DNA from 4 places in the Paenibacillus sp. 05T425 genome. Region 4 is predicted to be linked to each of the others. Evidence: predicted binding sites of a transcription regulator. Region 4 holds the regulator's gene; each other region holds the start of a gene.

What was found. The regulator Rex, encoded in region 4, represses fermentation and respiration genes when NADH is low (regulators of the CRP and FNR family bind a similar motif). The targets are predictions, from matches to a motif close to TTGTGAAATATTTCACAA.
Region 1: nadA (quinolinate synthase NadA) is a predicted target of Rex. The motif match lies at 2,483-2,500, and genes of this name have one in related genera.
Region 2: AC1DF0_RS00280 (formate/nitrite transporter family protein) is a predicted target of Rex. The motif match lies at 3,450-3,467, and genes of this name have one in related genera.
Region 3: AC1DF0_RS05120 (DUF1641 domain-containing protein) is a predicted target of Rex. The motif match lies at 4,145-4,162, and genes of this name have one in related genera.

What each region holds. Positions count from the first base shown of each region.
Region 1 covers NZ_JBFTLA010000024.1:15,078-22,440, reverse strand. Annotated here, with positions in the region: gene AC1DF0_RS30455 (ABC transporter ATP-binding protein) at 1-179, shown strand, start outside; gene AC1DF0_RS30450 (ABC transporter permease) at 185-1,267, shown strand; gene AC1DF0_RS30445 (ABC transporter permease) at 1,269-2,231, shown strand; gene nadA (quinolinate synthase NadA) at 2,567-3,505, shown strand; gene nadB (L-aspartate oxidase) at 3,546-5,159, shown strand; gene nadC (carboxylating nicotinate-nucleotide diphosphorylase) at 5,152-6,036, shown strand; gene AC1DF0_RS30425 (type III pantothenate kinase) at 6,033-6,806, shown strand; gene hslO (Hsp33 family molecular chaperone HslO) at 6,806-7,363, shown strand, end outside.
Region 2 covers NZ_JBFTLA010000001.1:68,901-76,263, forward strand. Annotated here, with positions in the region: gene AC1DF0_RS00260 (PAS domain-containing sensor histidine kinase) at 1-469, opposite strand, end outside; gene AC1DF0_RS00265 (response regulator transcription factor) at 462-1,115, opposite strand; gene AC1DF0_RS00270 (GAF domain-containing protein) at 1,129-1,581, opposite strand; gene AC1DF0_RS00275 (L-lactate dehydrogenase) at 1,677-2,588, opposite strand; gene AC1DF0_RS00280 (formate/nitrite transporter family protein) at 2,585-3,373, opposite strand; gene AC1DF0_RS00285 (Crp/Fnr family transcriptional regulator) at 3,575-4,324, shown strand; gene AC1DF0_RS00290 (NAD-dependent epimerase/dehydratase family protein) at 4,680-5,522, opposite strand; gene AC1DF0_RS00295 (aldo/keto reductase family protein) at 5,538-6,479, opposite strand; gene AC1DF0_RS00300 (sugar phosphate isomerase/epimerase family protein) at 6,705-7,363, opposite strand, start outside.
Region 3 covers NZ_JBFTLA010000002.1:289,286-296,648, forward strand. Annotated here, with positions in the region: gene greA (transcription elongation factor GreA) at 1-73, shown strand, start outside; gene AC1DF0_RS05105 (hypothetical protein) at 369-1,016, shown strand; gene AC1DF0_RS05110 (polysaccharide deacetylase family protein) at 1,074-2,357, shown strand; gene AC1DF0_RS05115 (NAD(P)/FAD-dependent oxidoreductase) at 2,412-3,593, opposite strand; gene AC1DF0_RS05120 (DUF1641 domain-containing protein) at 3,624-4,055, opposite strand; gene AC1DF0_RS05125 (glycosyltransferase) at 4,454-5,104, shown strand; gene AC1DF0_RS05130 (MGMT family protein) at 5,204-5,536, shown strand; gene AC1DF0_RS05135 (glutathione peroxidase) at 5,681-6,175, shown strand; gene AC1DF0_RS05140 (hypothetical protein) at 6,275-6,733, shown strand; gene AC1DF0_RS05145 (sensor histidine kinase) at 6,877-7,363, shown strand, end outside.
Region 4 covers NZ_JBFTLA010000006.1:31,435-38,797, reverse strand. Annotated here, with positions in the region: gene dinG (ATP-dependent DNA helicase DinG) at 1-1,172, shown strand, start outside; gene AC1DF0_RS14050 (redox-sensing transcriptional repressor Rex) at 1,169-1,825, shown strand; gene AC1DF0_RS14045 (amidohydrolase) at 1,806-3,116, shown strand; gene AC1DF0_RS14040 (cell wall elongation regulator TseB-like domain-containing protein) at 3,116-3,688, shown strand; gene AC1DF0_RS14035 (hypothetical protein) at 3,800-4,339, shown strand; gene AC1DF0_RS14030 (AAA family ATPase) at 4,341-5,825, shown strand; gene AC1DF0_RS14025 (3-hydroxyacyl-CoA dehydrogenase family protein) at 5,999-6,871, shown strand; gene AC1DF0_RS14020 (acetate/propionate family kinase) at 6,871-7,363, shown strand, end outside.

The DNA.
Region 1 (7,363 bases), on a different contig from region 4:
CCATTTTGCTCGTTTCCTTCGAGCTTGATGAGCTGTACGCGCTATCCGACCGGATAGCCGTGATGTATGAAGGCTCGATTATGGGCGAGGTAGACGCAGAGCACCGCGACGATCAGCAGCTCGGCCTGATGATGGCCGGCAATCAGTCTGAACAAAGCCGGCTTGAGAAGAGGGGGTAGGACAAGTGGATACTTTCAAAAAGATTTTCGTCAAGTCATCGATCGGCATCCCGCTTGTCGCTATCGTACTTGGCTTATTATGCGGAGCGCTAGTTATGCTTGCGGGAGGCTATAATCCGATATTGGCATACACCTCTCTCGTTAAGATGGTATTCGGCAGTCCGTATGATATAGGTGAAGCGATCCGTGCGATAACACCGCTTATCTTCACGGGACTTGCTGTTGCTTTTGCCTTCCGTACGGGATTATTTAATATCGGTGTAGAGGGCCAATTCATGATGGGGATGACCGGCGCGACGCTTGTCGGTGTTGGTTTGGAGTTGCCGTGGTATCTTCATGCGCCGCTTGCTGTTGTTACAGGTGCGTTGTTCGGTGGGATCTGGGCAGGCATCGTCGGTTACTTGAAAGCAAAGCGCGGCGTAAACGAGGTTATATCTTCGATTATGCTGAACTGGATCGCCTTGTTCCTATCGAACTTTATCGTGGCGAAGTTCCTTGTGCAGCAAGGCCAGCAGAAAACGCCGAATGTGCATGATTCTGCAAGATTGTCGATTGATTGGCTCGTTGAGCTGATGGGCAATGCCCGTATGCACTGGGGGACGTTAGTTGCGATTATTTGTGTCGTTGTGTTCTATGTCCTGTTATGGCGGACGAAGCAGGGCTACGAGCTTCGTGCGGTCGGCCACAATCCAGATGCTGCGCTGTATGCCGGCATGAACGTGAAGACCACACTTATCAAGTCGATGTTCATAAGCGGTATCTTCGCGGGACTTGGCGGCGTGTTCGAAATATTGGGCGTCTTCGGTTATCAGACGGTTATGGCCGCAACATGGGGTTATGGCTTCGACGGCATCGCGGTTGCTCTGCTTGGCGGCAATACGCCGGTTGGCGTGCTGCTCGGCGCGATCTTGTTCGGCGGCTTGTCATATGGCTCCGCTGGCATGAATTTTGGCGCTGAAGTGCCTCAGGAAATTGTGCGGATCGTGATCGGGTCGGTTATTTTCTTCGTCGCTTCCCACGGCATTGTGAAGTTTTTCTTGAAGCCGTTTTTAAGCAAACGGGCAGAAAAACGGAAGGAGGCGGTGTAGGATGAACGTTATTGAAGTACTTGGGCAACTGCTCAACATTACGCTCGTGTTCTCGACTGCACTCATCTTCACCGCCCTCGGAGGTCTTTTCTCCGAACGGTCAGGCGTCGTTAATATCGGCCTTGAGGGTCTTATGGTGTCCGGCGCCTTCGCAGCGGCAGTCGTTACCGATTATGCGATCCAAGCAGGCTTGGAAGAATCGGCTCCTTGGATCGGATTAGCCGCGGCAGCGATATATGGCGTGCTCTTCTCGCTCCTGCACGCAGTTGCAACGATTACGTTTCGCTCGGATCAGACGGTTGTCGGCGTCGTTATTAATATTTTGGCGCTCGGACTTGCCATCTATTTGACCAGAAGTCTGTACAATGATTCGGGCCAAACGACGATGCTCGACTTCGTCTTCGAGAAATGGGCAATACCAGGGTTATCGTCCATTCCGATTATCGGCAACGGATTGTTCAATTCATATCCTACTACTTATATAGCTCTTATTCTTGCGGGCATCAGTTACTTTGTACTGTTCCGCACGCCGTTCGGGCTGCGCCTGCGTGCAGTTGGCGAGCATCCGAGCTCGGCCGATACGGTAGGCATCAGCGTGACGAAGTATCGTTACATCGGCGTTATGCTGAGCGGCGCGTTAGCCGGTCTCGGCGGCGCGACAATTACGCTGACGACGACAAGCAGCTTCGCTCACAACACGATTTCCGGACAAGGCTTTATCGCTTTGGCGGCGCTCATCTTCGGCAAGTGGAATCCGCTTGGCGTAGTGGGAGCGGCGATGTTCTTCGGTTTTGCGCAAGCGCTGCGCAACTTTGCCCAGCTATTCGAATTTTCGAAGCAAATTCCGGCTGAATTTTTCTACATGCTGCCGTACGTGCTGACGCTGATCGTTCTCGCTGGCGGCATCGGCCGCTCGAATGCCCCTGCGGCGCTCGGCGAGCCGTACGATCCGGCTAGACGGTAATGAATTCGGTCCTCGATTTGTTGAAGACTGTCTCTAGATGAACCTAGAGACAGTTTTTTATTTTGGCGGTCTATAAGAGCAAATTGTACCTTGAACAAAAGTGAAAACCTCACTCGACAAAGCAATTTCAAAAATGGTTCTAGAAAAAGGCGTTTACGCATTGACAGAGCCATTTACCAAGTGTAAATTAAATCTTAATCAAATGAATTTATCCCTTTTGGTTTAAACTATAGGCAAGCGACTTTCTGAGTATGTGCATCAATTCACAAAGTAGCACTTGCCGCATATCGGAATGGGAGTTGACTCCCATCCCTCATAAGAGGAGAGGATCCACTGTGGAAGCATTAGCGCTGGAACGCAAGGCGGAACAAAACCGGGAACTGCGGGAGAGGCTGTTGCAATTAAAGAAAGAACGTAACGCCATTATTTTGGCTCATTACTATCAGCGTGATGAAATACAGGAAGTAGCCGATTTCCGCGGCGATTCGTTCCTGCTGGCACAGAAAGCGGCGCAAACCGATGCAGAAGTCATCGTATTTTGCGGCGTTCACTTCATGGGAGAAAGCGCGAAGATTCTTGCTCCTAACAAGACGGTCATCATTCCGGACGAACGCGCCGGCTGCCCAATGGCAGATATGGTTAACGTCGACGGCTTGCGCAAGCTGAAGGCTCAGCATCCGAACGCGAAGGTTGTGACATACATCAACTCGTCGGCCGAGATTAAGGCAGAGACGGATATTTGCTGTACATCGGCGAATGCGGTGAAGGTTGTTAACTCGGTAGAGGGCGATGAAGTGATCTGGGTGCCGGACAAAAACCTTGGCCATTACGTGCAACAGAATACCGACAAGAAAATGATCATTTGGGAAGGTTACTGCAACACCCATGACATGCTCACCGTCAAGGATGTTGAAGAGATGAAAGCAAAGTATCCGAATGCGCAGTTCGTCGTTCATCCGGAATGCCGTCCAGAAGTGGTAGAGCTTGGCGATTTCGTTGGAAGTACAACCGCTATCATTAAATATTGCAAAGAATCAGATTGCCAAGAGTTTATCGTTGGCACAGAGGACGGCACGGGATACCAGCTTCGACTCGACAGCCCGGGCAAGACGTTCCACTTTGCTTCGAAATATTTGGTTTGTCCGAACATGAAGGTTAATAATTTGAAGAAGCTCGTCAAAGCGCTTGAGACGATGCAACCGCAAATCTACGTACCGCCGCATATTGCGGATCAAGCCCGTTTGTCCTTGGAGCGCATGCTACTTGTAAAGTAGGATGCGCTACTCCTATGCTCAAATTCAAAGGAGCGTCATCATGATTCCTAGATACTTGGTTGATGTGCAGCTGGACGAGCTGCCTGTTGTGGATAAGGATGTCATCGTTATCGGGGCCGGCATTGCCGGTCTTTTTACCGCTATACGGTCTAGCGAGGACAACTCGGTATTGATGATTACGAAGAAGTCGCTGCTCGACAGCAATACCCGCTATGCGCAGGGAGGCATTGCCGCGGTTATATCGGACGAGGATTCGCCTGCCTATCATTTGCAAGATACGTTAATAGCTGGCGCAGGCTTATGCTCCGAAGAAGCGGTGAATGCGCTTGTCCATGAAGGGCCGCGAGGCGTGCAGAGTCTCATCTCGATGGGGACGCAGTTCGATGTGGAGAACGGCGAGTTCGCGCTCACGAAGGAAGGTGCTCATAGCCAGCGCCGTATTTTGCATGCCAATGGGGATGCGACCGGCTATGAGATTGTAAGAGCGTTGTCGGCCAATGCGGTTAACAATCCGAAGATTGAAGTATGGGACGATCACTTCGTGATCGACCTTGTGACACATGACGGCGTATGCTGCGGCGCGATCGTACAGAAGCCTAGCGGACAGCGTGTATTCGTGCGGGGCAAGGCAGTCATTCTCAGCTCGGGCGGAGCAGGCCAATTGTATCGGTATACGACGAATCCGGAAGTTGCTACAGGTGACGGTATCGCCATTGCCTATCGCGCCGGTGCCTACATTCAGGATGTAGAGTTCATTCAATTCCATCCTACCTCGCTCTGTTATCCAGGCGCGCCGCGCTTCCTCATATCGGAAGCGGTACGCGGAGAAGGGGCTTATTTGCGTAATATTAAAGGCGAGCGCTTCATGGAACGTTACCATGAGCAACTGGAACTTGCGCCGCGCGATATTGTGGCAAGAGCCATCGTCAGCGAGATGGAAGAAACGAAATCGACTTTTGTCTACATAGATATTACTCATGAGTCGCCAGAAATGGTGAAGCATCGTTTTCCTACCATATATGAATACTGTTTGAGGTATGGTCTCGACTTGACGTCAGATTGGATTCCGGTTGCGCCGGCAATGCATTATATGATGGGCGGAGTCAAAACCGATCTAAATGGGGAAACAAATATAAAGCGGCTCTTTGCCTGCGGCGAAGTATCCTCGACAGGTGTTCATGGCGCTAATCGGCTTGCCAGCAATTCGCTGTCCGAGGCGATCGTCTTCGGCCGTCGTATTGTGAAACGGATCAACGAGTTGCCGAAGAACGACGTTGTGGCTGTAATCGAGAATGAGCCGGGCCGCGTAAGCGCGCCGACACAGGCGATTGTCGAGAAAAGGCTGAAGCTGCAAAAAATTATGGTTAGGTATGCCGGCTTGCGGCGCAACGCCAAAGGCCTTGAGAAAGGAATCGAGGAGCTGAAGCGTCAGCTTCCGATCTATCAATCGGTACTAACGAAAGCGGAGGAATACGAATTCGCGAATCTGCTTACTTGCGCACTTCTTACGTCTGAGGCGGCGTTGCAGCGGCAAGAGAGCCGCGGAGCGCATTATCGTGAGGATTTCCCGCAGCGAGACGATCAGAATTGGCGCAAGCATACGGTGCTGCACCGTTTACATGGCATTACGGAGGAGCGTATTGAAGATGTATGAGTGGACGACAGGCGGATATGATGCGATCATGCGCGATCAGATTCGCGCTTGGCTTGCAGAGGATATAGGCAGCGGAGACATTACGACAGAGACGACGATCCCGCGCGGCTCGTTGTCGAAAGCTGTAATCCATGTGAAGGAGAGCGGCATTATTGCTGGTCTACCCATTGCCCGTCTCGTATTCGAGGTTGTTGATCCATCGCTTGTGTTCCAGGCCATGGCAACGGATGGCGAGCGTGTGGAGAAGGGCAAAGTTATTGCGATTGTCGAGGGCAGCACGCACAGTCTTCTTACGGGGGAGAGGCTAGCGCTCAACCTCATGCAGCGCCTATCGGGCATCGCAACGAAGACCGCTAAGTTCGTTGAGGCGCTTGCCGGCTTGCCGGTAAGACTTGTCGATACGCGCAAGACGACGCCGGGTCATCGGATGCTGGAGAAGTATGCGGTTCGGGTCGGCGGCGGTTCGAACCATCGTTTCGGGCTGTATGACGCGGTAATGATTAAAGACAATCATATCAAGGGCGCAGGAGGCATCCGAGCTGCCGTTGAAGCCGCACGGAGACAAATTCCGCATACGATGAAGATTGAAGTAGAGACCGAGTCGATGGAACAGGTGCAAGAGGCGCTTGATGTCGGCGCGGATATCATTATGCTGGACAATATGCCGAACGACCGTATGACAGAGGCGGTTGCCCATATTAAAGCAACATCACCGCATGTTATCGTTGAAGCATCCGGCGGCGTTACGCTGGCTACCGTTCATGGCATTGCAGCCACCGGTGTCGACGTGATATCCGTTGGCGGACTGACTTATTCGTTCCAGGCGCTGGATATTAGCCTCGATCTGAATGAGAAGAAGGGCGGCGAGCGGCGTTGATTCTCGTCATCGATGTAGGGAATACAAATATCGTGCTCGGCATATACAAGGGCAAGGAGCTGCTTCATCATTGGCGGCTCAGCACGAACCGATCGGCTACGGTTGATGAGTACGGTATTAACATACACAATCTGTTTCAGTTCGCGGGCGTGAAGCTTGACCAGATGGACGGAGTTATTATCTCGTCTGTCGTTCCGCCTTTGATGCGTACGCTGGAACAGCTATGTCTCAAATATTTGCGCAAGACGCCAGTTGTTGTCGGGCCTGGAGTAAAGACGGGGCTGAACATTCGCTACGAGAATCCGCGGGAGGTCGGTGCCGACCGGATCGTGAATTCGGTAGCGGGCATCGAGAAGTATGGCACGCCGCTTATTGTGGTGGACTTCGGAACGGCGACGACGTTCGATTATATTGACGAAGCGGGCAATTACTTAGGTGGCGCGATTGTGCCGGGCATCGGGATATCAACGGAAGCGCTGTACCAGCGCGCTGCTAAGCTGCCGAGGATCGAGCTTGTGAGACCTAAGAGCGTTATTGGGCGCAATCCCGTGACGTCGATGCAGGCTGGCATTATTTTCGGCTATGCCGGGCAAGTAGACGGAATTGTGAATCGCATTCGTAAGGAATTCGGCGTATCTCCTCGCGTTGTGGCGACAGGCGGCTTGGCCGAGCTGATCGCTGCCGAATCGGAGACGATTGAAGAAGTCGATCCGCTTCTGACGCTTGAAGGGCTGCGTATTATATATGAACGCAATCAGGAGGGATCATGATGAATGAGCTGATGAAGGATGTGCTGGTGCGCGGAACGGCTTGGGATGGAAAGCTGCGCGTATTCGCAGTGCGCACGACTCAGCTTGTCGAAGAGCTGCGCAGACGGCATGCAACGTATCCAACGACGACGGCGGCGCTTGGGCGAACGCTTACGGCTGGCGCGATGATGGGTGCGATGCTGAAAGGCGAAGAGAAGCTGATTATTCAAGTGAAAGGCGACGGTCCCGTAGGCCAGATCGTCGTGGATGCTAATGCGAAGGGGCAAGTACGCGGCTATGTAGACAATCCGCAGGTGCAGCTTCCGAGCAACGCGCTCGGAAAGCTGGATGTGGCAGGCGCAGTAGGACGTAATGGTTTTATTTACGTTACTAAGGATTTGGGGCTGAAAGAGTCCTATATTGGAAGCGTACCGATTGTATCAGGCGAGCTTGGCGAAGACTTCACTTACTACTTTGCGGTATCCGAACAGACGAATACAGCGGTAGGACTCGGCGTGTTGGTTGAAGAAGATAATTCGGTCATTCAAGCAGGCGGCTATATCATTCAGCTTCTGCCG
Region 2 (7,363 bases), on a different contig from region 4:
TCACCTCGTTGCGAATGGCCAAATATTGATACGGTTTCCCTTCCGCGTTAAGGAAAGGAACGATCGTCGTATTTACCCAATAATAGCTGCCGTCTTTGGCCCGGTTCTTAATGTCGCCGCGCCAGACGTTTCCGGAAGCAATCGATTTCCAAAGCTCGTTCATGAAATTTTTGCTATGATAACCCGAATTAATGATCCGATGATCCTTGCCCATCAGTTCCTCGCGTTCATACTTCGAGATTTCGCAAAACTTATCGTTTACGTATTGGATGATGCCTTTATGGTCGGTGACGGCTACGATGGACGATTCATTTAACGCGTGCTTGATATCCGCGAGGTGGAGCAGCGCATGCTTCAGCTCCATTCTAACGGCCGGATCCTCCATATGCTCATCCAGCTTGGAAATCAAAGATACGACGCGCTGTCCGATGACTTCTGGACGTTTCTCTTCCCAGCCCGGATTATTCAAAGTGGAGCAGCCCCTTTTTCATCGCATACCTGACCAAATCAGGTCTCGTCTTTAATCCAAGCTTATCCATCACATTCGCTTTGTGGGATTCGACCGTTTTTATGCTGATGACGAGTTGCTCGGCAACTTCTTTGTTGCTGTAGCCTTTGGCAACCAAAGATACGACTTCCTTCTCTCGTTCTGACAGCATATCCAACGCTCTTCCGTTGTCGCCAACTGCGGAACGCTCCAAATATTCGCTCATTAATCGCTTAGTCGCAGTCGGATACAGATAGGCATTTCCCTCGGCTACCGTTCGAATCGCGGTTAACAGCTCTTCATGGGGAGCACTCTTCAATATGTATCCAGAGGCACCGGCATGAATGCCTTGGAACAAGTACTCGTCATCGTCGTGCATCGTAAGGATGAGAACCGCTACAGCAGGAAGCAACTGTTTAAGTTCCTTGGTCGCGGTTAAGCCGTCCTTGCCATGAGGCATGCTAAGATCCATTAACACAACATCAGGCTTCAACAGCAAGGCAAGCTTAATCGCTTCGTCACCTTCCGATGCCTCGCCGATAACCGTTATATGTTCTTTTTCGTTCAACAGCATTTTAAGCCCGGAACGTACCATCGCGTGGTCGTCGACAATGCAAAGCTTAATCATAGTTCCCCTCCGATTATGTTTTGTATCTGGAGATCTCTACTAGATTCGAAAGCTCGATAGCACACTGCTCCAGATAGATAAGATTAGTATCCGTATAGCTATGAGGATGACGTACGCCAACCATTAGAACGCCGGCAGAGCCGAATCCATCAGGAATCGGAATGGCTGCCGCCGTATGAAGGCCCTCGGCCAGCATTAATGAACATTCGAAGCGAGGTTTGTTTGCTTCTTTCGTTGCAATATCCTTAATCAAGCTTCGCCCCAATAGAAGGGCCATGCCTGGCAGGCCCTTGCCTCGCTTAACGATCATATGCTCATAACGATGATTCATATTGCCGCTCGCATATCGCCAGCGGTACTTGCTGCCATCGTCGATCGGGAGAGCCAAAGCCGTAAAGTCGCTTAATGATGTAACTCGTATATAATGAACGGCACGGCTTATTGTGTCAGCTTCAAAATTTCTCATCGTTATTCACCCTTCATTCGAATTGTAACATGATTTGATTAAGAAATAGCCCCTTATCCGAAACGCGAGATAAGGGGCTATTCGATTATTCTCGTTTATTTGACAGTTTCAATGAGCTCTTTCAAGTGATTGGCGGACCGGTGGAGAAGCGCCTTCTCTTCTTCGCTAATTCGGATATCCAACACTTCCCGAACTCCTTGCCGGTCTACGATGCAAGGCACGCCCATGAACACATCAGACACGCCGTGGTAGTTATCGAGCAGCGTAGATACATTAAGCACGGCCGATTCATCGCGAAGAATGGCGGTTACGATACGGTCCAGCGCAAGCGCGATCGCGTAATAGGTAGCCCCTTTGGCCTCGATGATCTGATAAGCCGCATCCCTTGTATTCGCGAAAATCTCGGACTTCGCAGCGTCGGTAAGCGAGAAATTCGTTCCTGCCACATTAGCGAGGCTCCATACCGGCAGCTCGGTATCGCCGTGTTCGCCGATAATGTGCGCGTGTACGCTTCGCGGGTCGATGTGCAGTTGCTGCCCGATCAAATATCGGAAACGCGCGCTGTCGAGCAGCGTTCCCGAACCGATAACTCGGTTGATCGGCCATCCCGACTTTTGCCACGTAAAGTAGCTCATAATATCGACCGGATTCGTTGCGATCAGCAAAATGCCGTCCGAGTTATATTTTAAAACCTCCGTTATAATGCTTTCGTAGATCGCCGCGTTGCGCTTTAATAGATCCGTCCGCGTCTCTCCAGGCCTTTGCGCCGCTCCAGCGGTAATAATGACGATATCCGCGTCCTTGCAGTCTTCATAGCTTCCCGCCCATACTTTTGCTTGGCCGAGAAACGGCATCCCGTGGTTCATATCCAGCGCGTCGCCGACTGCTTTGTTCACGTTCGCATCGATAAGCACGAGTTCGTCCATCCGGCTTCTCAGCAGCAGCGTGTACGCGGTTGTGGAACCGACAGCACCTACGCCAATGACAACAACTTTGGATTTTTTCATTTTGATTGCTCCTCTTCGGTTGGTTTATTCACAAAATAGTACATCGCGCCCATTAACACCGAGCCGCCGAACAAATTGCCTAGCGTGACCGGAACGAGATTATGGATCATGCCGCCAAACGTGATGGTATCCGGATAGTTGAGGACAAGCGCGATAGCAAACGTGCATAAATTGGCAATGCTGTGCTCGTATCCGGAAATGAAGAAACAGAAGACGAACAGCATCATAGCGAACAACTTGGGACCGTCTCCTCTTAAAGACATTGGGATGAAGAACGCCAGACAGACGAGCCAGTTACACAATAAGCCGCGGAAAAAGAGCTCCATCGTCGGCGCATGCAGTTTCTTTTCCACTACGCTTAGCAGAAAGCCGTTAACCTCAGCGGATTGAAACAGCCCCGTTCCCCATATAAGCAGCGCAAACGCGCAAGCGCCGAGAACGTTCCCGATATAGCTTGCCGTCAGCAGTTTCCCCACATGGGCCCAGCTCATCTGACGGCGAAGCGCCGCGTAGGTATAGTAAAACGTGTTGCCGGTGAACAGATCGCCTCCGCCATAGGAAATCAGTATGATCGCGGCTCCGAAGGTCATCGCGGCCATCGGATACGTAAGCGGAGAATGTTCCGTATAAAAGAAGCTGCCCGTCTTGAAGGCCACGATTACGCCGAACCCGATAAACATACTGGCGAGCATGGATCGCAGAAGATAGCGCAGTTTACTTGAATGGAACAGTTTGTATTTCTTGAGCGCCAGCTGTTCGATGCGCCGTAATGGAAGTTGCTCCATGCACATCCACATCCTTTCCGCCGATTTCTTATGCCGAGCTTCTGCATCTATTAAAACACTCCCTGTACTCTGCGCGCTGTGACGTTGATCACAAATAAATCAGGGATTTCCCCCCTCAAAGATAGGGAGATCCCCCGATGCTCACCTCACATCGCAAAAGGTAAAATTAGGGTAGAAACAATCGGAGAGGGGATGGCTGGAATGGCCATTAACGCATATACGCAAAAAGAGACATCGAAAGGGAATGAACCGGAGAATCGGAGCAACGGGATTGACGCTTTCTTCTCGCCTGACAGCTTCAGCAAACTGAGCAGCATTATGAACAACAAAACCGTAATGTCGGGATCGTACTTGTTCTGGGAAGGGGAAGCGGCGGACCATCTTTATTATGTAAAAAAAGGACGCGTAAAGCTTACCAAAACGACGGATAGCGGCAACAAAATGACCTTGTATCTCCACCACGCGGGCGATCTGTTTGGGCAGATGGATCCTTTTCAAACGAATACTCAAACGTTTAATGCGGAAGTCATCGAAGATGCCGAGTTCGGCATTATTGAGCAGAAGGATCTCGAGCTGCTGCTATGGCAGCATAAGGATCTCGCTATCGCGTTCATGAAGTGGATGGGCGTGATGCATCGCATGACGCAATCCAAGTTCCGCGATCTGATGCTCTACGGGAAGACCGGCGCCTTAAGTTCGTTGCTGATACGGCTCTGCAATTCTTATGGAGTCCGGCATGGAAACATGATCCGAATCGATAAAAAAATGAACAATTCGGAAATGGCCGAAATGATAGGAGCCACGCGCGAAAGCGTGAATAGGCTTCTGAACGATATGCGCAAGGAGGATGTGATCAGCATCGAGCATGGAACGATATATGTCAAAGATCTTGCTTATTTACGACAAATATGCAAATGCGAGAACTGTCCGTTGGAGGTATGCAGGGTTTAACGCGAATTATGCTTTGGGTTTGCAGACTGTCGTACTAGCCGACGGTCACAGAGCTTATTAGGTGCAATTCGTCGAACTAATCTTAGATGCCACACGGTTGCGAGCTCGATAGTTGCTTTTCATCGAACTAATTCGGCCGATTCACCACCCACTCACCAAACTAGCCCGTTTAATTGCCTGATATCGAACTATACAGGCAGCTTGCTTGGTACAAGACTAATTAGTTGCCTAGAATGACACTATAGCGGAACCCCCTTATCCACAAATCTTAGAGGTCCATAATTTCCTAAACAACAAGAAAGGAGCAGTCTGCCTTAGGCGACTGCTCCTTTCTTGTTAAACGATAAGCTCGGCTCTAAACATAATTGCGCCAAGCATGCTTCGGCTGCCAGTTCAGCAGCCGCTTGGCTTTCTCGTTGCTCAGCAGCGACTCATGACCGTCCAGCGGTATGCGGAAGTCCTTGACCTCCGGGAAACGCGCAGCCATCAGTTCGCGGCTCGTAACCGCCATGCTGGAATCATCCGCCGCCACATTGAGCGCCACGCTTCCAAGTCCTTCTGCTTCCACCGCCAGCCTGCAAGCTTCCGCCGCATCCCGTGTATCGATATAGCTCCACAAGATACGCTCGCGCTGCTCGGGATCATGGATAAAGGACGGAAACCGCTCATATGCCTCCGGCGCTATGACGTTGCCCAGCCGGAAAGACACCACCTGCATGCCCGTTCTGCGATGGATCATGTCGGCCGTTTGCTCATTCACGATCTTGGATAACCCGTAGCTGTCCTGCGGAAGCTGAGGATGCTCCTCATCGACGGGGACATATAGCGGCCCAAACCGCTCGAGGGCAAAGACGATTCCATAGGACGATTCGCTCGATGCAATGACGGCCTTGCGTATCCCCAATCCCGCCGCAGCCTCAAGCACGTTATAGGTGGACATCACATTATTGTGGAACGTTACCTCGTTAGGATGCGAGTAAGCGACGGGGATAGCCGCCAAATGCACGACGGCATCCGCTCCGGCCAATACGCCGTAAGCTTCGCCAAGTTGGTTCAGATCGACGATGACGGTTCGGCAGAGCGGCTCCTCCGGATGTTTGACATCCGCATTGACGACCTCATATCCCTGCTCTACAAAATGCTTGACCACCCATCTGCCCAGCATTCCGCTTCCGCCTGTTACTACTACTTTAGGCACTACGCTTACTCCCTCCTACACGGCTATAATTTGTTCGATTCGCTCGAGCACGTCGGCGCTTAGAACGATGCCGGCCGCTTTCGCGTTCTCTTCAACCTGCTCGGGACGGCTGGCGCCAACCAGCGCGCTCGACACATTCGGCTGCCGCAAAATCCATGCAAGCGCCAATTGGCCGACTGTTAGCTCAAGCTCGGAAGCTACTTTGCCCAGCTCGATTACTTTGTTGATCTTCTCTTCGGTTACATTTTTGCGCATGCCATCGAGCTTCGCGGCACGGCTATCTGCGGGCAGCTCGTTCACCGAGCTGTACTTGCCGGTCAACAACCCTTGAGCGAGCGGCGAGAATACGACTTGTCCGATACCGCCGCGCTCGCCGTAAGGAATAACTTCCTTCTCGATATACCGATTGAACATATTATAGATCGGTTGGTTGACGACGATACGGTCCAACAAATAACGGTCAGCTATCGCATGCGCCTCCACCATTTGGGCAGTCGTCCACTCGCTGACGCCTACATACAGCACCTTGCCTTGACGAACCAGATCGTCGAGCGCCCGGAGCGTCTCATAGAGCGGCGTGCTCGGATCATGGCGGTGGCAGTAATACAGATCCACATAGTCCGCTCCTAGCCTCTTCAGGCTGGCATCGCATTGCTCCTTAATATGTTTGCGGGACAAGCCGCGGTCGTTGGGGCCTTCGCCCATCTGACCGAATACCTTGGTCGCAAGCACATAGGATTCCCGGGGAAAGGCACGCAACGCCTCGCCCATCAGCTTCTCCGCCGCCCCTCTTTCGTACACGTTTGCCGTATCGAAAAAGTTAATGCCCAGACCATAGGCCGTTTGTATCGCTTTCATCGCATTTTCGCGTTCTACGTATCCTCCGTATGTCAACCAACTTCCAAGACTAATTTCACTAACCTTCAATCCGCTGTTTCCCAACTGACGAAATTGCATCTCTAATCAGCTCCTAAAGAATAGTGTACAAACAATGAGAAGACTTCTAAAGCCTGCCTCTCTATTCTAGAGAAGTTTGTTCCGCGACGAAAGTAGTGAAATAAAGATCACTATATTATATCGGATATACCTACTATACCTAAGGTAACTACCCTTTGGATGCGTTAGGAAACTCCAGCTTCCCCAATTCCCCGCCATGTACATCCGCCAGCTTGAAGCAAAAGGCTATTCTGTAAAGCAAGCTTTCATAAAAGCCAAAGCCGCCGGAAGCTCTTCCACCGGATGATTCGTATTGCATTCTGCGGAAATAAGACCGGAGTAACCCGCCTTCTTCAGCGACTCTACGAATGGTCCATACGGGTATTGCCCCGTACCCGGACTTAATCTGCCTGTATCCGCCAAATGAATATGGGCCAGCCAGTCCTTATGCTCGACCAGCGTATCCAGCGGTTCGTTCTCCTCATCCATATGGTAAAAATCGGCCAATACTCGTATGGATCGGCGGTTGGCCTGCCCCGCGAAAACGACTGCCTCCGCAACGCTATTGATAAGATTCGTTTCTTTCTTATTCAGCGGTTCGATCGCTACCGTAACGCCGGTTCCATCGAATTCGTCGCCCATCCAGCCAAGCAACTGCGAGAACTGCTCTTCCGCAAGCCTCCTGTCCCAGCCATCCGGCACATGCCTTGCACGACCGCTGCCGAGTACGACGATGCGTGCGCCGATTCGGTTCAACGCGGAAGCCGCCTTCGACACATAACGGCGAATGCGTTCCGAATCGGCATCCGGACCAACAACGGGTAAGCCGTTCGGAAAAAAGACGTTAAACGCTAGCGCCGGCAGCGGACTATCGATAAACTTCGGCAATACCTTCTCGAATTCCG
Region 3 (7,363 bases), on a different contig from region 4:
CGGAGATATCATTGAGGTAACAGCGCCGATGGGCATCATTAAATACGAGTTGCTCGAAATACGAGCAGATTGATCGATTGACAGCTTAATTTAACAGCAACTGCCTATGAGCCGTGCACTTGTCCGCCTGGACGAATGTCACGGTTTGTTTGCGTTCGAAAAATAGGCCTTTAGTTCGATTTGGTAAAGTTAGGTACAAAGTCTCGCTTATGGCGTCTGTAATTATTTTATAATAGATCCAATAAAGTTCGACAGATAATGACAAATTTAATAGATAAATTAGACAAGGTGATGATGAGAGAATGATTTCACCCTTCTTCAAAAAAAAGGATGCAAAAGATCAACAACAGGAGCTTGGATCTGAACCATTGGTCCCAAAGTCTGCGCCTGACAGCGGCTTAGCCGATTCCGAGCTGGCCTCGGCAGCAGAGGAGTCGTTATCGTCCATGCCATTCGCAGCCAGCAAGTCTAATCTAGACAAAAAGTCGCTCGATCTCGTATTTGCCGTTGAGCAGATGATTCAAGCCCGCCAGCATGCGGAAATCAACATTTACGAGCTGCAGGATCGGTTGACGCATTCGAACGGCAACATTGAACGATTAACCCGCGATCTGAAGAACTTGAACAAAGTGATTGAAGAGCGCGAGAAGAGCATTCTGGATCTGGAGCAGAAGCTGATTGAGAAGAACTTGAAGGTCGATCAAGTCATCGAGGATTACCGGGAGCTCCAATCCACCTTGTCGACAGAAATCGATGACCTTAAGAGTGTCATTGACCTCGAACAGCAGAAGTATACGAGTCTTGCTCAGACCCATAACGAGGCTAATGCCGAGAAGATGAAAAAAATCAATGAGATGGAAGAGCGGATCGGCAGACTGGAAGTAGAGAACGCGCATGTGAAACAGAAGTATGATACGGTACGCCAAGAGAAGGCTTACTTGTCCAACATGATTAGCGACTTTACGAGCCGGATGTCTGTACCGCTAAGCCAGAACAAAAACGATCGCAACGACTAATAGAATAACGTATCGCATTCATACATAAATGATCGGTTATGAGAGTCGGGAGCAGCTATGGAAACTAAAACAGTCCAAATGATTGAGCTATCGTCCATTGAGCAGACACGGACCGGCTTTCAGATGGAGGTCATCATCACTCGCAATCAGGAGCCGGCTCGGTACGTCATCGCCATCGATGAGTTTACCTACAATGAAATAATCGCACTCCATCCTCTTGCTGCGAACAGAGTGAGGATGTCTTTATATGCCAAGTGGGATCCGTTCCGCAATCGGCATTATAGCTCGCTGATCAAGATGGATGAACGTTTCGGGGAAACGCTGTATTTCGCTTGCTCGGAGTCCTATGCCGTACAGTTGGAACAAATGCGGCTGAGTGATTCGGTTCCGGAGAAGGCTGCTTCTGCAACAGCAGAAATACAGCCGCCTCAACCAAAGCCTCGCAAGCGTAAATGGGCGCCGTTCGTCGGCAAGGCAGCGCTGCGTCTCGCCATGGTGGTTTGCTTATTTTTCTTGTTCGCTTCTCGTACGGAGAATGGTTTGTTCTCTAATCATGCTGATGCACTAAGCCCGGACAGCGGCGATACGGTAAGCGCCAATGCGGCACAATCGTTCCCGTTTGTCGATGAGCTCTTAATAAGAACTACACCGAGGCCGATTCTGCCGACAGTGAAACTTGTAGCCCAAGAAACGCCGCCTGCAGAAACGGTCGAGCCAAAGACGGAAGCTGCTGCCCTCGGCTACGAAGTGTTGGAAGCTGACGCTGAGGAGTATACCTATTCCGTTCCGAAAGGGTACGTTGCCTTGACGTTCGACGACGGCCCTTCCGAGTATACGGAGCAGATCGTCGATATATTGAAGGAGCATGACATCGCGGCTACGTTCTTGTTCGTAGGTGTTAATGTGAAGCATGATCCCGAAGCTGCGGCGTATGCCGTTGATAATGGTATGGCTGTAGGCAATCACTCTTGGGCGCATAACGACTTCACGGCGAGTACCGCTGAAGAGAACGCCGATAGCATTGCAAGAGTGAACGAGCTGATTGAATCGAAGGCGGAGGGCGAGAACACAGTCGTTAACCTGTTCCGTCCGCCATACGGAGCGATTGATGATGAAGTAAAGGCGGTTGCGAAGCAGGAGCAGATGAAGGTGCTTATGTGGAATCGCGATCCTGTTGATTGGAAGGCGAAGACGGAGAAACAAATATTAAGCTACTTCAAGCAAAAATCGCCGTCCGGCGGCATCTACGTCATGCACGAGAAGAAATTAACGGTCGAAGCGCTTCCTGAAATCATACAATATCTAAAGAGCAAGCAATTGAAATTCGCTATATTCAAATAAAAAAGAAGGTCGGGAGCTTCCTATGAAGCCCTCGACCTTCTTCTATTTCCTAGCTTAGTAAGCCAATGCGAATAGACCGTGGATATGCGACAGGTAGCGGATGTTGCTCGCTTCCTTCATCAGCGATGCAGGCAAGCCTTTCAGCTGCGTTGCGTTGCCGCCGATAGTACCTACGCCGTCTTTGCGACCCAAGCTGCCGAGCGTTCCGGAGAATACAGGCTCGAACTTGCTCATAGCGCCGCCTTTGAACAGAACGCCAAGGTTATGGCCGACTGTTTCACCCATTTGCCATGCAAGCTGAGCAGTTGGCGGGTATGGACGCTCGCTGCCCTCTGGGAACACAACCGCGCAGTCGCCTGCAAGGAATACGTCCGAGTGGGAAGTCGATTGAAGCGTTGGCGTAACCGTCGAACGACCGCGATCTTCTGCAAGGCCGCTGCTGCCGACAACAGGGTTGCCTTTAACGCCGCCAGTCCAGATGATTGTGTTGGATTCGATTGTATTGCCGTCCTTCAAGGATACAGCTGTTTTCGTTGCTTCCGTGATCGCTACGCCAGTGATGAACGTAACGCCGCGTTTCTCAAGGCTGGATACCGCGCGCTCGATCAACACTTTAGGGAAGATTGGCAATACGGCAGGGCCGGCTTCTACGCAGTACAACGAAATATCGTTGAAGTCGATGCCTTTGCTTTTGCATACTTCAGGCAGTTTGTCAGCGAATTCGCCAACGAGCTCAACGCCAGTCAGACCGCCGCCGCCGACTACGATTGTAGCGTCAGCTTTGTTGCCGGATGCTTTGTAAGCGTCCAGACGAGCTTCAACATGCTTGCGGATACGGTTAGCATCAGCAACCGACTTCAGCACCATGCTGTTCTCTTCCAGTCCAGGAATTCCGAAGTAGTTCGTTTCGCTTCCGAGTGCAACAACAAGCGCATCGTAACCGATTACTTTGCCGCTCTCGAACTCAACGATTTTGTCGTCAGGTCTGATTTGCTTAACGGTGTCAACAACGATGTCGACGTTTTTGTCGCCAAGCAGTTTGTTAAGAGGGAGGGATACAGCATTCTCCTCAATAGTGCCGCCGGCAAGACGGTGAAGCTCCGTAATGATCTGATGAGTCGGGAAACGGTTGACAACCGTAATTGTTGCTTCCGATGCAGACAGATGTTGGCGTGCTGTTAGAGCGGAAAGAAGACCACCGTAACCGCCGCCCAAAATAAGAATATGTTTAGACATGTCCATCCTCCATTCTTTGCTTATTTGTAATTAGTTTTTGCGCTCTGCCAATACGTTCAAGAAAGCTTGAGCGAAGCGAAGCGTTTTTTGAACTTCTGGATCTTTCAGCATTTTAAGCATAGCGAATAGACCGACTGTCGAAGAAGTGTCGGCTTGCGAGCGCTCGCCAGCTTCGATAGCGGCTTGAGCGATGCCTTTGGCTTTCTCTTGCACGGGTTTCACGAATTCGCCGATACCTTGAGCGAAATCGTTGATCAATACTTTGTCAGTCGCGATGCCTTTAGCGAAGTCATAGGCAGTTGTCATTGCAGTGACCATTTCAGCTAGCTTAGGCAGGTTATCCACCAATACAGTCAGAGAGTTCTGTACCTCTGGCTGCATAAGCTGATCGAGCACGTCTAACGATTTTTTTTCTTCCGCGAGGCTTGCAGAAACCTCTTGTTGGGCAGATGGTTGTGACATTGGGGAACGTCCTCCTTTACATAGGAATGTAGGTGAGTCATGGGCTCGATGATGTCAAACGCCTTAGGCAAGGTGAGTAAGGCATGAGATTGTAACATTTTTCACATAGTAAAAGAGAAAAACTCCTTACAGGTATGTTACAAAGTAAGTCTTACTTTGCCGACGGCAAGCATCGGTGAGTTTGACGAGATCGGGCATTAACTCTTTACTTCTATTCTACATCCTTTATCGGAAAAATAAAAAGCAAATTTATTGAAAGTCGAAAAAAATGTCGAAATCGTAAATAAAAACAGCAAAAAGGTGGAAAAACGATCAAAAGTTTGTAGTCGCATGGAAAAGATCGATTGGGTCACACTAATCTCAGGCGTGTCGTACAACCACTTGGAGGAGATGTGTGCATGTTAAGAAAATCAGTTGTGATGACCCTATTATGTGCAGCGCTTATATTCGGAGCCGGTATACCCGGTATGAAAGCTCAAGCCGCGGAGAATAATCCAACTAAATGTCTGAGTCAGTCCGCTGCTACGCTGAAGCAAGAACTGAGAAAGCTGTGGATTGATCATGTCGTATGGACACGGTTGTATCTCGTTAGCACACTAGCTGGGGTTGGAGACCAGGAACAAGTGCTGGCAAGATTGCTTCGCAATCAGAAGGATATCGGCGACGCATTCAAGCCTTATTATGGCGAAGCTGCCGGTACGAAGTTAACGGAGCTGCTGACCGAGCATATCGTATTGGCAGGCAAGCTGCTGGATGCGCTGAAGAGCGGCAAGTCGGAGGAGGCGGCAGCGTACAACAAGCAGTGGTATAAGAATGCGGACGATATCGCGAAGTTTCTAAGCGCCGCCAATCCGAATTGGTCGTACAAGGAATTAAAAGACGATATGGAAACCCATCTGAAGCTGATCACCGAAGATGTGTCGGCAAGAATGAACAAGGATTGGAATGCAAGCGTAGCGGCATTCGATAATGGCGAGAATCATATGGCGATGTTCGGCGATAAGCTGGCGGCGGGAGTCGTGAAGCAATTCCCGGCGAAGTTCAAATAACGCGTAGTTGACGCTGCACGGTGCAATCGAGTATCCTCTGCTTACAAATATAGCGCTGCCTTCAGGCAGGCAAAGAAGGCAGAGGAGCGTCATAAAGTTATGCAGCCTTTCACGCAAAGGGTTATATCGATTATTCAACAAATTCCGGAAGGGCGCGTCATGACGTATGGTCAGGTAGCCGAGCTGGCGGGCAGCAGCCGGGGCGCGCGTCAAGTCGTTCGTATTCTTCACTCGATGAGCCGTGCGCATAACCTGCCATGGCATCGGGTCGTTAACGCCAAGGGCGAAGTGGCGATTCCGGATGACGAAGGACGTTTCCTGCAAATGATGAATTTACAGGAAGAGGGCGTTGAGGTGAGCGATGCAGGCAGGATCGACCTCGCTCGTTACCGCCATTCGCCGCTTGCTTGGGAGGAAGAAGAACGAATCTAGCTAAGTAAAGGGCTGACTGCCGAAGGGATTCGGACGGTCAGCCCTTTTTGTTTTGCATGAGGTACCGATCAGGGTTGACATCAGCTTTTTGATTGTATACAATTTAATTATACAAAATCGAGAAAATCGAAGGAGCGGATGAACATGTCTATTTATAATATCGATGTAAAGACGATCAAGGGGGAGGAGCAAACGCTCGCGCCTTATAAAGGTCAAGTGCTGCTGATCGTGAACACGGCAACGAAGTGCGGTTTTGCTCCGCAATTCAAAGGGCTTCAGAAGCTCCATGACGATCACAAGGGGGAAGGCTTCGCCGTCCTTGGCTTCCCATGCTCGCAATTCAATAATCAAGAGCTGGCTAACGACGATGAGATCGCGCAGTCTTGCGAGATTAACTTCGGCGTGTCGTTCCCGCTGTACGCGAAGATTGATGTCAATGGCAGCAATGCGCATCCGCTGTTCCAGCATCTGACGAACGAGGCGCGCGGCGTGCTCGGATCGAAGCTGATCAAGTGGAATTTCACGAAGTTTCTCGTTGACCGTGACGGCAATGTCGTCAAGCGGTTCAGCCCGACCGATGACCCGGCTAAGATCGAGAGCCACATCCAGAAGCTGCTCGGCACGGCAACAAAAGTATAATCCGGATTTATTATGATGTTTTTCTCATAAAGTACCGATTTGAATCCTCGGTTTCGAACCTTTATGATGGTATAGACCATCTGGAAGGGAGAATTCATTATGACTAACGAAATGAAGCAAATTGACGTACGCAATTTTACCGTATCAACAGAAATTTTCTTTAAGCCGAACCTCGATATTTACTCGCAAATGATATATATCGTCTTAAGCTCCCGGACATCGGAGGCGTCTACATTGACGTTGTCCGAAGTATCCAGGAAAGGGCGTATGACGGTTAAGCAAGCGATTAAAGCGATGCAGTCGCTCGTCGATCAGCAGTTGATTCCACACAAGCTATTCCGTAAAATGATCGGCGAGTTCCAGGATGACCGTCTATCCTGGGCGGCCAAGGGCTTGCTCACTTACTGCAAGCAGCAACCGGATATTTCAATGCAGGAGCTGCTTGCGCTATCCGACCAATCCGGCGAGGACGAGAACAGCATCCGCAAGGCGCTGCTTGAGCTGGAGCTGAACGGCTACTTAGAGGAATTTCCGGAGCTTAGAAAAATAGCAACTTAAATAAACGTGCAAGTCGAAGGCACCCGTATGCAACGGGTGCTTTTTTGCATGTTAAGTGATTTACGGTTGGACCAATTATGCTATAATACGGCATTATTGCTCGGACAGATTGGAATACTATCATCAGAGCGGGGTGCTGTGCCATGAGAGAGGTTCTCCGATTGATCGTCATGCGGGTGATGAACCTTAAATTTTTCACGAAAATTTTCATCTCGATTTCTATCGTTTCGGTAATAGGCGTGTTCAGCATCGTCTATATTTATCAGCAATATTTTCAGAAAATCGTCACGGAGAACGAGATGGAGCGCGTGCAGCGCTCGATCAATCAGGCCGGCCTCAACCTGGACAACCAGTTGAACCGAGTCGTGCAGAACGTATACTACTTCTTTTACTACTCCGACAACGGTACTGAGCTAATAGGAGCAACGGATCGGAACAAGGTCGAGAATGCGCTGGAAGCGTTCCGGACGCAATATTCGAGCGAGCTGGAATCGGTGCTGCTCATGATCAAGGATAATCGAACCGGCGGCGAGGAAACGATGATTTACGACGAGAACCTGGATCGCGTCCGCGATATCGATTATAAGGGACAGGCATGGTACCGCCATTTCTTGAACAAGGATACGGAGC
Region 4 (7,363 bases):
ACGCCGTTACGACTGAAGGTAATGTGCATACGGAGCTGAATCGGATTATTCGAACGTTGGACAAGATGGTTAATGATATTAAGGATCGTGTGGATGATTCAACGATTCAAGCCGCCATTACGGATCTTAACGGTGCTTTAAGGGATTTGACCCGCGTAAAAGATGAATTGCATATTTTCATCAAGCTGGAGCATGCAGCGTCAGTATTCTGGATTGAGGCGAGCAGCGCCTATCGTTATCGTTCGGTTCATTTGTATGCAGCACCGGTAGATGTGAGCGAGCAGCTTCAGAAATATTTCTTCGATGTCAAAGACAGCATTGTCATGACTTCGGCTACCTTATCGGTACAGAAGTCGTTCCAATACGCGGCCGAACAGCTAGGACTTACAGGGTACGAGGAGCAAGGCCGGCTTAAGACCGTACAATTGCCGTCGCCGTTCAATTATCGGGAGCAGGCGCTCGTCGTCATCCCACGCAACTTCCCGGTATTGAAAGGTTCCTATGTGGATCAAGCCTACTTAGATATGTTGACGGAATCATTGGCGGCATCGGCGAAGGAAACGAAGGGAAGAATGCTTGTATTATTCACATCGTATAAGATGCTGAAGCAAGTGTATGAGCCGCTTAAGGAGCGTTTGTCTGAGTCCGGCATACAAGTGCTGGGCCAAGGCATCGACAGCGGCAACCGGACGAAGCTGACGAGACGTTTCCGGCAGCAGCCCGAATCGGTTCTGCTTGGGACGAGCAGCTTCTGGGAAGGGGTAGATATTCCCGGGGAAGCGCTCATCTGTCTAGCCATTGTACGCTTGCCGTTCCAGCCGCCTAACCATCCGCTTGCGGAGGCTAAGTCAGAGCTGCTGCTCAGGCAGAAGCAAAATCCGTTCATGAAGCTGTCCATACCGCAAGCCGTCATCCGATTCAAGCAAGGATTCGGAAGGCTCGTGCGAACATCGCAAGACAAAGGCATTGTCATCATCTACGATACGCGGATCATCGATGCGTATTACGGCAAGCATTTCCTGTATTCCTTACCAGGCCCGAAGATCGAGACGATGCATACGGAGCAAATGGTGCTGCGCATGCGAGAGTGGCTAAGCAGCAGCGTAAGTGCAACAGATAAGAAGGATTCGAATGAGCAAAAAACAGCGATATCAGAGGAGGAGAAAGGTTGAAGCAGACGAAAATATCAGAAGCTGTCGTTAGACGGCTGCCTATCTATCTTCAAGTGTTGAACGAGCTGCACACTCGTGAAGTTCAAACCGTTTCATCTCAGGAATTGGGCGTTAAGCTCGACCTTAATCCTGCTCAGATTCGCAAGGATCTCGCTTATTTCGGAGAGTTCGGCCGCAAAGGGATCGGCTATGACGTTCTGTATCTCATCGAGAAAATCAGACAAATACTGAAGGTCGATCAACCGATTAACGTGGCGCTCGCCGGCGCCGGTAATCTAGGACATGCTTTATGCAATTACAATAAGTATTCCAAAGACAATATGAAAATCACAGCCGTGTTCGACGCTCATCCGAGCAAGATCGGCATGAGCATTAACAACCTGCAGGTACTGCCGATGGAAGAACTGCCGCGAATTATCGTCCAGCAAAGTATTCGAATCGGTATTATTACCGTGCCTGCCCACGAAGCGCAGAACGTCGCGAATCAATTCGTGGAAGCCGGAATCGAAGGCATATTGAACTTCGCGCCCGCCATTCTGCGCGTTCCCGAGCACATTCGGATTCACAACGCCGATTTCACGCGTGATTTGCTTAGCTTGGCCTATTATTTAGCAGGAGAAGGAGAATCAGCTAATGAGTCAACTATGGATTGAGAACGGCTTATTCGTCACGATGGATGAGAGCCGCATGACGTTTAAAGGGCATATGGTCGTAACGAATGACCGTATTACATACTTGGGGGAAGCTGCGCCTGTTGCGCCTGTAGACGTTGCGGCCGATGCGCAGAAGATCGACGGCAGCAAGCTGGCTTTTATGCCGGGATTGATTAATACGCACGGACATGCGGCAATGACGCTGTTGCGCGGATATTCGGACGATCAAAATTTGCAAGTATGGCTGCAAGAGAAGATGTGGCCGATGGAAGCGAAGTATGTCGATCAAGATACGAAGGCGGGCAGCGCACTCGCTATCGTCGAGATGCTTAAGACAGGTACGACGGCGTTCGTCGATATGTATGATCGGATGGACCAGGTCGCTATGATGGTTGAGCAATCGGGTATTCGGGGCTGCTTGACGCGCGGCGTTATCGGCTTGTGCGAGAAGGAAGTGCAAGACGCGAAGCTGGCAGAAGCGATAGCCTTTGCTCGTGATTGGAATGGTAAAGCCGACGGTAGAATTACGACGATGATATCGCCTCATGCGCCCTATACATGTCCGCCTGATTATATAGAGCGATTCGTTCAAGCGGCGCATGACTATAACCTGCCTCTTCATACTCATATGTCCGAGACAATTGCTGAGGTAGAGCAAAACGTTCGCGATTATGGACTTCGTCCTGTTGAGCATTTGGACAAGCACGGCTTTTTCTCCCGGCCATCGCTTGTAGCCCATGCCGTTCATCTTAACGATGCCGAGATTGAGCTGCTAGCCGCTCGCGGCGTTGCGGTATCTCATAACCCGGTCAGCAACTTGAAGCTGGCGAGCGGCGTTGCCCGCGTGACTGATCTTCTTAAGGCTGGCGTTACCGTATCGCTTGGGACGGATAGCGTAGCGAGCAACAATAACCTGGACTTGTTCCAAGAAATTCAGCTTGCCGCTCTTCTGCACAAGGGAGTATCTGGCGATCCGACGGCTATCCCTGCGGTTGAAGCGCTTCGTATGGGAACGGTATACGGCGCCCGCTCGATTTGGCAGCAAGATCAGATTGGCGTCTTGCGTGTAGGCATGAAAGCCGACTTTATTGCGATTAATTTGGATCAGCCTCAGTTCTACCCGCTGACAGATATCGTATCGCATTTGGTTTATTCCGGCTCGGGGCGCGATGTGCAGCATGTGTGGGTAGATGGACGTCAAGTTGTTCAAAATGGTGAATGTACATTGTTGGATGAGGAACAAATCCGCTTCGAAGCGCAAGCGAGCTTCGAGCGTTTGCTGCAAGCCTAATGCGCGCGGATACGAAGAAACGTCCGCCGATTATGACTACGCAGCGATGGATCTTTGTCATCGTCGCCGTTCTGCTCATCATTATCACGACGACAGCGATTTATTATAAGGATATCAAGTCTCCTCGATGGTCAGATGAGAGGGCGGCGAAAGCCGACGCGATAGAAGCAGCTGAATTGACGGAAGTCGATCAAATAAGCAAGCATATTTGGGATCAAGTAAGTTGGTTTGTTTCCGGTAAAAATGCGGATGGCGAACAGATCTACGTATGGCTACCGCGACCTGTAGACGAAGAAACTGACGAAGAAACATCGACGCAAGAACCGGAACCGATTGTCGTGAAAGCATCCGAAGCAGAGGCGAAGAAGGCCATTCGGGCCAAGTTCGACCTCGCGAAGCCTGAAGCTGTTGTAAAGCGAATGCAGCCTGGGCTGCTTGGCGACAAACCGGTATGGGAAATCTTTTATACGCTTAAGGCAGACGAGACCCATTACTACTACGATTTTTATTCATTTACGAGCGGCGCTTTTTTGAACGAATATAAGCTACCAGCGAAGACGGAGCCTCAATAGGCTCCGTTTCCTGTTTTTACACCGACCGATCTGCTGATAGATATGATATAATTTCGTATAGCGTGATTGATATACGGTTTATCTATCAATTAAATCGGAGGCGATAAAGAGATGAAAAAAATAAGCGTCGTACCGGTCATTGTTACAGCCGCTATATCCGTTGCTGTATTGTTCGGCGGATATACGATATATAATCAAGTCGCTGTTGCCGCGCCTCTTGAGGATGCGATTGCAGACGTGCCGGGAATTGTGAGTTCGGCAAAGCCGAAGATGAGCAAGGATCAAGTAACGATTGATGTCACGTTATCGCAAGATGCGAATCTGCGCGAGATCTATCAATCGATTAATCATAATGGTAAAAGCGCCATAGGCAGCCGTGAACTAAAGCTGGATGTTCTTAACGAATCGAACAAGGTGCTGGATGATTATTGGTATCAAGCGCTGTTCGAAGTAGCGGAAGCGATGGAAAATAAAGCTTACTCGAATATTCCTAAGGCGCTTGAAGAAGCAGGACACGATAACCCTGCAATTCATGCTGAAACCGAGATGGACGACAATAACATTTACATTACGTTGCAAACGGATGATGCGGTTAAGTTTATCGTATTGCCAAGAACGCCTGCACAGATGGGAGTGTGGGAAAATGCGTAATATACGCCAATACGGGATGGAAATTGCAATCGGCGTTGTACCGGTACTCATTGCTTTCTTTATTTATATTGGCTTGAATGTCGTTCCGATCGTAATGCTTGGTGTATTAGGATTTGCGCTTGTATATCTGGCAAGAGGCAAAGGACGGATGACGGCTGCATCAAGCCGGAAGCGCAGCGCCGGCACTAAATCGGCACCGCTTATGTTCGAGCAGATTGGCGGTCAAGATCGCGCGAAGCAGGAGCTTATTGAATCCCTTGATTTTCTAGTCAAGCAGGAACAGATCGCGAAGCTCGGCATACGTCCGATGAAAGGCATTTTATTGGCAGGTCCGCCGGGGACAGGTAAGACGTTGCTCGCAAGAGCGGCTGCCCACTACACGGATTCGATTTATTTGGCTGCTTCCGGTAGTGAATTCGTAGAAATGTATGTCGGTGTCGGTGCTAGCCGTATTCGCGATTTGTTCTCCGAGGCACGGACGAAAGCAAAGAAAGCAGGCAAAAAAAGCGCAGTTATTTTTATTGATGAAATCGAGGTTATCGGCGGCAAGAGAGACGGCGGCCAGCATCGTGAGTATGATCAGACGCTCAATCAGCTGCTGACTGAGATGGATGGTATCCATCCGAACGAATCGCCGCGCATCTTGTTAATTGCGGCAACGAACCGCAAGGAGATGCTTGACTCGGCCTTGCTTCGCCCAGGGCGTTTCGACCGTCATATCGGCGTTGAGCTTCCCGACAAGAAGGGCAGACTGCATATTCTAAATATCCACGCAAATAATAAACCTATGGATGATTCCGTAGATTTGGATAAGGTCGCAGCCGAGTCGTTCGGCTTCTCCGGGGCGCAGCTCGAAAGTGTGATGAACGAAGCAGCTATCTATGCGATGCGTGAATCAAGCGCAACGATCATCGAGCGTCATCTATCCATGGCGATTGATAAAGTCATGATGGGCGAGAAGACCGACCGCGAGGCGACAAAGGAAGAGCGAGAGCGCGTGGCGCTTCATGAGCTTGGACATGCGATTATGGCAGAGCTTACTCGCCCCGGCAGCGTATCGCAGGTCGCACTGTCGCCGCGCGGACAAGCACTTGGTTATGTGCGGCACAATCCGCAGCAGGATCGGTACTTGTATACAACGCAGTTCTTGAACAGTCAAATTATGATTGCGCTTGGCGGCGCGGCTGCCGAGGAAATGTTCTATGGCGAGCGCAGCACCGGCTCGCGAGGCGACTTCGAGCAGGCGATGAATATCGTGAAAACGTTAGTGGAATCGGGTCTGACCGAGGAAGGGATCGTAGATTCCTCGATGATGACACCCGAGGCTTGGGCAAGAATAAATCGTACGATATTGGATGAGCTGATGGTGGAAACAAAAACGATGCTTGAACAGAGACGCGGCGTGTTCACCAGCTCGCTTCAGACGCTGCTGAAAGAGGAAATGCTTAGCGGCGATGAATTCCGTAAATTGTTAGTTGCAGCTTGACGAAATATGTTGCATGATAGCAGAACAAATCTTACAATTTGAAGGCGGGCACCATGTCCGCCTTCTATTTTTGTTGAAATTCGTTATAATAAGAATGAACTACATATGCGTTCAAAACGTGCATTCCGGTTATAAGGGAGCATCGTATACCGGATTCAAAGGAGCAATGGGCAGTGTTGATTAAAACAGTTGGTGTCGTCGGCCTGGGAACGATGGGGCAAGGCATTACAGAGATGCTTGCAGCCAATGGCTTGGACGTTATCGTAGTAGAGCGTACTCAAGAACGTTTGACATATGGGATGGAAATGATCGTCCTAAGTCTCGATAAGCAGATCGAGAAATGGGCGCTCACGCAGGCGGAGCGGAAGCTCATTATGAATCGCGTGCAGACAACGTCAGATTATGACAAGCTCTCGGAATGTGAACTTGTAATCGAGACGATAACGGAAGATTTGGAAAGCAAAAAAACGATATTCGAGCAGTTGGACCAAATATGCGGCCCGGACGTGATTCTTGCAAGCAATACGTCTACGCTAAGCTTAACGGAACTTGCCAGCGTGACGAAATATTCGGATCGCGTGATCGGCATGCACTTCATTTATCCGGTATCGAAGATCGATATCGTTGAGCTTGTGCGCGGTTTGAAGACATCCGAGCATACATTCTCCAGAGCGAAACATTTTGTCGATGAGATCATTCACAAAAAAGGCATCATGGTATTCGAGTCGCCGGGCTTTGTTACGACTCGCTTGATCTGCCTGTTCATTAATGAAGCGCTGCATGTGCTGGAAGAAGGCGTCGCTTCCGCCGAAGACATCGATAACGCGATGCGTATCGGCTATTCGTTCCAGCATGGGCCATTCGAGATGGCTGACCGGTTCGGTCTCGATTCGGTGCTAGCTGCGCTAGACCGGATGTTCAGAGAATATGGCGAGCTGAAGTATCGCCCTTCGATCGTGCTCAAGAAGATGGTGCGAGCAGGTCATCTCGGCGCCAAGTCGGGCGTCGGTTTTTTCAAATACGATAAGGATGGAGACCGAATCTAATGAAAGTTCTTGTCATTAATGCGGGAAGCTCGTCGTTAAAATATCAGTTGTACGATATGAGGGATGAGTCTGTGCTTGCGAGCGGCAGAGTGGAGCGAATCGGTATGGATTCCTCGATTGTGACGCATGAGCCGGCGGGCAAGCCCGAGGTTCGCGACGTAAGTGAAATTCTAGAGCATGTAACCGCGGTTAAGCGGGTCATCGACATGCTGACAAATAAAGAGTATGGCGTGATCGGCAGTATGAACGAGATTGATGCGGTTGGGCATCGTGTTGTACACGGGGGTGAAGTGTTCAAGAGCTCGGTTCTCGTTACCCAGGATGTTAAGCTTGAGATTCGCAGGTTATTCGACTTGGCGCCGCTTCATAATCCGGCTCATATGATGGGGATTACGGCTGTTGAGTCGAATCTGCCGCATGTGCCGCAGGCCGTCGTATTCGATACGGCGTTCCATCAGACGATGCCTAATACTTCGTACTTATATCCTATTC